2 regions of the Streptomyces sp. NBC_00075 genome follow, and region 2 is predicted to be linked to the other one. Evidence: riboswitches for the same ligand, from Rfam matches in the RefSeq annotation. Region 2 holds a riboswitch; the other holds the start of a gene.
The links. A riboswitch is a leader RNA that binds a small molecule or an ion and turns the genes downstream of it on or off. The one in region 2 is predicted to bind cyclic di-AMP.
Positions count from the first base shown of each region.

Region 1: another riboswitch for cyclic di-AMP. It lies ahead of OG787_RS25640 (M23 family metallopeptidase); the one in region 2 lies ahead of OG787_RS29130 (transglycosylase family protein).

Region 1 is NZ_CP108243.1:5,884,857-5,888,255, reverse strand. Features, by position in the region: gene OG787_RS25645 (aldo/keto reductase) at 1-274, opposite strand, end outside; gene OG787_RS25640 (M23 family metallopeptidase) at 390-1,460, opposite strand; cyclic di-AMP (ydaO/yuaA leader) riboswitch at 1,472-1,629, opposite strand; gene OG787_RS25635 (PP2C family protein-serine/threonine phosphatase) at 1,901-3,019, opposite strand; tRNA gene OG787_RS25630 (tRNA-Met) at 3,227-3,300, opposite strand; gene OG787_RS25625 (dihydrofolate reductase family protein) at 3,368-3,399, opposite strand, start outside.
Region 2 is NZ_CP108243.1:6,660,568-6,663,966, forward strand. Features, by position in the region: gene OG787_RS29115 (recombinase family protein) at 1-89, shown strand, start outside; partial or broken gene OG787_RS29120 (cytochrome P450) at 142-294, shown strand; gene OG787_RS29125 (transglycosylase family protein) at 534-1,346, shown strand; cyclic di-AMP (ydaO/yuaA leader) riboswitch at 1,498-1,715, shown strand; gene OG787_RS29130 (transglycosylase family protein) at 1,719-2,414, shown strand; gene eno (phosphopyruvate hydratase) at 2,749-3,399, shown strand, end outside.

The DNA of each region.
Region 1 (3,399 bases), 780 kb from region 2:
TGACCTTCGTCGCGACGACGATGTCCGCGCGGTTGCCGCGCGACTTGATCCACTTGCCGATGATGGTCTCGGACTCGCCGCCCTGGTTGCCGTCGATCCAGGCCGAGTAGGAGTCGGCGGTGTCGAGGAAGTTGCCGCCGGCGGCGGCGTAGGCGTCGAGCACCTCGAAGGACGCCTTCTCGTCGGCGGTCCAGCCGAAGACGTTGCCGCCGAGGGCGAGCGGGAAGACCTCTAGGTCCGATGATCCGAGCTTGCGAAGAGCCGTAGCAGTCATGCTCAACGTCAACGCCCGCCCCGGACGCACTGATTCCGGCTGTTCACGAACATCGCGTGAACGCCGGAATCAGTCGGAATCAGCCAGAGTCAGTCGGAATCTAGCAACGTACGGCTTACGGGTTGAGGCCCATGCTCCGCAGCCACGCCATCGGGTCGATCCCCGCGGTGTCCGAGCTGCTGGTGTGGACCTCCATGTGAAGGTGGGCCCCGGTGACGTTGCCGGTGGCGCCGACGCGGCCGATCACGTCACCCGTGTTGACCTTCTGGCCGACGCTGACGTTGATCGAGGACTGGTGGGCGTACCAGATCTCGGTGCCGTCCTCGAGGGTGAGGATCGTGCGGTAGCCGTACGAGCCGCTCCAGCCCGCCTCGGTGATCGTGCCGGTGTGGACCGCCTTGAGCGGGGTACCGGTGGGAGCAGCGAAGTCGAGGCCGGTGTGGTAGCCGGAGGACCACAGCGAGCCGGCCTGGCCGAACGTCGAGGTGATCGTGTACGAGGAGGTGGGCAGCGTGTACTGCTTGGCCAGCTCGGCGAGCCGCGCGGCCTCCAGCTTCGCCGCGGCTTCCTCTGCCGCCTTCTTCTTCGCGGCGGCGGCCTTCGCGGCGGCCTCGCGCTTCACCTGGGCGGCCTCGGCGGCGGCCTTCTTCGCGGCGGCGTCCTGGGCGGCCTGCTGGACCTTGGCCTCGGCCTGGTCCTTCTGCTGCTCGGCCTGGAGGATGATGCGGGCGCGCAGGGCCTCACCCGCGTCGCTGGTGCCCTGCTCGGTCTCCTCGGAGGTGACCCCGACGCTGCTGAGCGCGTTGGGGGAGCCCTGGGGCTCGGCGTCCGAGTCGTCGTCGCCCGCGAAGGGCGAGCCGACGGACGGCAGGTCGGGGATGGAGATGGAGACCGGCGGCTTGCCGGTCTGCGCGGTGGCCATGCCGGCCCCGCCGACAGCGGCTATGACGCCGACGCCGAGAACGGTGGAGCTGCGGGCAAGTCCTCCGCCGCCGCGCTGCTTGCCGACGCGGTGCCGGCCGCGAACCGGACGAGTGGTGTCCGCGCTGGGATTCCACTCCTCCCAGGGGCCCTCGTCGGTGCGACGGCTGCCGAAGCCGAAGGTCGGGATCTTCCCGTCCTCGGTCTCGCTGCTGCGCTGACTCGGTACGAACGGGGCCTCTGGGGCGGCCGGGTTTGACGCCACGTGGGCGTGCTCCTTTCCTTCCTTCTCGCCTACCGGGTTAGCTGACGGGTTCGGAGCAGGAAGGTCTCCTACGCGCGTATACCTGCCGTGTCGCCACGGCGGCGGACGAGCGATTCACCCCAAGTTGGTGGTTCCCCGGTTCCCTTGCGGGATTCGGCGCGTGCGCACGGAGCCGACTCTTGTGACGGCTGGGACGACCGCGCTGCGTTATCGAACGTTAATAGACCAGGGCCCCGTATTCCAAGCTGTTCCCGTTGATCGTTAACGCTTTTCCCGAGGACGTTCCGGGTCACCACCGGTGAAAATCGGGCGAGTTGGCCGTGTTCTAAGTGACTGCTGAGTTTTGACTGTGTGTCAGATGTTATGCGGAGCGGGATCGTTCACTCACCCTTGGTGACAACCGATGAGAATTCGAGAACGTGAGAGCACCAGGAAGAGCCCTAAGAGCTGATGGGACGGCGTACGGCGAGCAGCGCCATGTCGTCCGTCGTGCCGCCGCCCGAGTGCCGGCGCACCTCGTCGGCGAGGGCGGCGAGGAGAGTGGCCGGGGCGCGGAAGACCCGGCCCGCGAGCCGGTCGGCCGGGTCGAAGAAGACGCCGTGTCCGTCGCGGGCCTCGGACAGCCCGTCGGTGTGCAGGAGCAGGATCGCGCCGCCGGGAAAGGGCGTCGTCTCGGCGCGGTCGGGCCCGCCGCCGAGGTCGCCCATACCGAGCGGCAGCGCGGGTTCGGCCGGGGTGAGGACGCGCAGGGTGCCGTCGGTGTCGAGGAGCAGGGGCGGGGGGTGACCGCGGTTGACCACGCGTACGATCCCGTCGCCGTGCGGGAGTTCGGCGAGTACGGCGGTGGCGAAGCCCTCACTGGCCTCCAGACCGCCCCGCCGGGCGCCCTCACGGGCGAGGGCCCGCTCCAGCCGCTGGGCGACCGCCTCCAGGGTCGCCTCCTGCTCGGCGGCCTCCCGGAACGCCCCGATGACGACGGCGACGGCCGCCACGGCCCCCATCCCCTTGCCCCGCACGTCCCCGAGGACGAGCCGCAGGCCGTACGGGGTGTCCTGCACGGCGTACAGGTCGCCGCCGATGAAGGCACCCGCCTGGGCGGCCTCGTACCGGGCGGCGATCTCGAAGCCGCCGATGCGGGCGTCCGGTTCGGGCAGTACGGCGCGTTGCGCGGCCTCGGCGATCTCGTGGGCGGTGGCGAGGCGGCGGTCGCCCCTGCGTACGACCCGGTTGATGACGACGGCCAGGACGGCGACCGTGGCCACGGTGATCGTCTCGGTGATCGTGTCGGCGTCCAGGGAGAACCCGAAGCGGAGGTGGACCAGGAACTCGGCAAGGAGCGCGGCGGCGCCGGTGACCGTCGTGGTGCGCAGCGAGGAGAGCGGGGCGGCGATGAGGGGGGCGGCCGTGAAGAAGGGGACCGCGGTGAAGGCGCGCGGGGTGGCGACGTCGTAGATGATCCCGGTGACGATCAGGATCGCGGGCAGGACGCGGACGAGGGTCCGCACCCGGGAGACCACCAGCGCCTCGTCCGGCGATCCCGGCTCTCCCGACCGCGCCACTCGTCTCGTCTCCCGCTTCCCGCCGATCACCCGTCCCGTCGGTCCAGGTTTTCGGGAGCGGCCGGGGAGAGCGAGCGGGGTGGACCGACCGGGCTAAGAAGAAGAGTGGGGGCGGACGAAGAAGGAGGAGGAGGAAGAAAGAGGACGGTCCCGGAAACGACTCAGGGCCGGAAACCAATTTCTTGGTTTCCGGCCCTGGGCCTTCAGTAGCGGGGACAGGATTTGAACCTGCGACCTCTGGGTTATGAGCCCAGCGAGCTACCGAGCTGCTCCACCCCGCGCCGCTGAACACAACTATACGCCATCTGCGGGACCCTCATCACCACGTTTGATCACCACGCTTGATCGTCAGTCGGGCAGGTGGGCGTTGGGGGCCTTGG
Region 2 (3,399 bases):
CACAGCTCACGGTGACCGGTCAGTTCCGGGCTGGGCTGCTCGGCGAGATCTGGAGTGCGATTGCCGGAGACAAGGGGAGTCGGCGGTAGTCAAACCGGTGCCGGGTTCGCACCGACTCATGCGTGCGCTCTGCGACCCGGCACCCTCCTCACCCGCCTCCCCGACCTCCAACTGGCCGTCGACCCGAGCGAGTTGCGATGGCGGGGCGGGCTCATCATGCGTGGACTGCGCACCCTGCCCGTCGAGTTCACGCCGGTTCGCGAATCGGGGCATACCACGCCAGTGGTGCCGTAGAAGATCACGGGAAGGTGACACTCCCTCAACAATGTGATCTTCACGTGATCTGCGCGGCATTAACTTGTGACAAGTGATCGTCTGTCGATACGTTCGAGCACTAGTGCGACGCACTGGCGGCGTTCGTCGGCATCCGTCGCACCGACCCCCGCTGTCTCGCGAAAGGCACCCGCATGCTCTCCGGGAACGGACGTCACCGTCGCCCCCGTCAGGCCCCGGCTCTGCTTGTCGCGGCCGGCGTGACCGGCTCCGCCCTAGCCATTCCGCTGCTCGCCGCGAGCGGCGCGAGTGCGGCCAGCGGCACCACTTGGGACAGGGTCGCGGAGTGTGAGAGCGGCGGCGCCTGGAGTGCCAACACCGGTAACGGGTTCTTCGGCGGGCTCCAGCTGACCCAGGCGGACTGGGAGGCGTACGGCGGTCTCACGTACGCCCCGAGCGCCGATCAGGCCAGCCGTTCGCAGCAGATCGCCGTCGCCGAGGGCGTGCTCGCCGATCAGGGTGCCGGGGTCTGGGAGGCCTGCGCGCTGCTGTCGGGGCTCGGCAAGGACGCCACTGCGGCCAATGTCGACACCGGTGTGGCGGCGGAGGAGGAGGGCGGCGCGTCTTCCGCCACGCCCACACCCACACCCACGCCTACACCCGCGCCCACCTCCACCCCGGGCTCTTCCGCCTCGGCACCCAAGTCCACTTCGGCGTCCGCTTCGCCCGCGCCCGAATCCACGTCCTCGTCCTCGCCCTCCGTCAAGGCGGCGACCGGCTCGACCGGCTCGACCGGCTCGACCGGCTCGACCCCCTCCTCCTCGTCGAGTGGCAGCACCTCACAAGAAGGTGACAGCTCATCCACCGCTGTGACAAAGGGTAAGGAAAGGGGCAACTCCGGGCAGAGTGTTGAGAGCTCGTACACCGTCCGTCCCGGCGACACCTTGTGCGGCATCGCGGACTCCCTTGGCGTCGAGGGTGGATGGTCCGAGCTGTACGCCGAGAACCAGGATCTCCTCGGTGCTGACCCGAATCACATCCTCCCCGGTCAGACCCTCGAAGTCGGTGCCTAACCGGGGCAAAACCAGCCGGAGTTCGCGTCCCGCTTCGCGCTGAATGTCCGTTATAAATGCAGTGAGAGATAGGTCTCAGAAGCCCTGATCGTCTTTGTATTTCAGAGGATCACCTGTTTACGGTCGTGACCGCTCGCCACAGCGGGCCCCGTCTGTCGCAACGCCGAATCCTGCCAGCGGCCTACGGGAACAGTCGTCGCTATCAAGCGCCGTAGGCAGGAGCGGGGGACCCAAGGTAAGTGCCGCACCGGGCAGTTGACCGGAGCGGCTTGGGGTTAAGCCGTACGCCGCCCGAAAGGGGCGTACGGCCGGGCAACTCAACCGGCCCGAACCCGACAGCTCACCTCGCAGGCGTCGGTGAGGGGATCTCGCATGCTGTTTTCCGGCAAGGGCAAGCACCGTCGTCCGTCCAAGGCCACCCGCGTCGTCGCCATCGCCGGTGTGACCGGTGCCGCCGTCGCCGCTCCGCTCCTGGCGGCCGGCTCGGCCTCCGCCGCCACCTCCGCCGAGTGGGACACCGTCGCCCAGTGCGAGTCCGGCGGCAACTGGTCCATCAACACCGGCAACGGCTACTACGGCGGCCTTCAGTTCTCCGCCTCGACCTGGGCCGCGTACGGCGGCACGGCGTACGCCTCCACTGCCGACCAGGCCTCAAAGTCCCAGCAGATCACCATCGCCGAGAAGGTCCTCGCGGGCCAGGGCAAGGGTGCCTGGCCGGTCTGCGGCACGGGCCTGTCCAGCGCCGCCTACGACGGCGGCAGCAGCAGCTCGGACAGCGGCACCAGCACCAGCACCGGTACGAGCGAGACCACCACCCGCTCCAGCGACGACCAGGCGGCCTCCCGTTCGCAGGAGCGGCCCGCCGCGAAGAAGACCGTCACCACCCCGACCGGCAAGAAGGTCGAGAAGGGCGACGGCGAGTACAAGGTCGTCAAGGGCGACACCCTCAGCGCGATAGCCGAGGCGCACGACGTCAAGGGCGGCTGGGCGAAGCTCTTCCAGCTGAACAAGGACATCATCGACGACGCCGACTTCATCTACCCGGGCCAGCAGCTGCACCTCAGCTGACCCCGGTCACCTGCCCGCCGGCACATCCCCCAAATAACAGTCGGCTCGAAGGTGAACCACAGCGCCCTCACATCCGTGCCCTCCATAGTGAAGGCCTCGTGAGGGTCACCCCCGTCCCCCACGGGCTCCCCGCTCCGGTGCGTGTTCCCCCGTACGCACCGGGGCGGGGCTTTTTGTTTCCCTGAGGAACAATGTTTACCCTCGGTTCCGTCCATGTTCCGTCCATGGGGTGGTCGGACGGCTGGCCGATCGGCCTCGGCCGGTTAGGCTCATCCCGCAGGGCCGCCCGAAAAAGGCCCCGCGTACCCGCGTCACATCCCAGAAGGAGATGCTCGTGCCGTCCATCGACGTCGTCGTAGCCCGGGAAATCCTCGACTCGCGAGGCAACCCCACCGTCGAGGTCGAGGTCGGCCTCGATGACGGCAGCACCGGTCGTGCCGCCGTCCCGTCCGGCGCCTCGACCGGAGCCTTCGAGGCCATCGAGCTGCGCGACGGTGACCCCAACCGCTACCTCGGCAAGGGTGTCGAGAAGGCCGTCCTCGCCGTCATCGAGCAGATCGGCCCGGAGCTCGTCGGCTACGACGCCACCGAGCAGCGGCTGATCGACCAGGCGATGTTCGACCTGGACGCCACCGACAACAAGGGCTCCCTCGGCGCCAACGCCATCCTCGGCGTCTCCCTCGCCGTCGCCCACGCCGCCTCCGAGGCCAGCGACCTCCCCCTCTTCCGCTACCTCGGCGGCCCGAACGCGCACCTGCTGCCCGTTCCGATGATGAACATCCTGAACGGCGGCTCGCACGCCGACTCCAACGTGGACATCCAGGAGTTCATGATCGCCCCGATCGGCGCGGAGTCCTTCTCCGAGGCGCTGCGCTGGGGCGCCGAGATCTACCACACCCTCAAGAAGGTGCTGAAGACCAAGGGCCTGTCCACCGGTCTCGGCGACGAGGGCGGCTTCGCCCCGAACCTGGAGTCCAACCGCGCC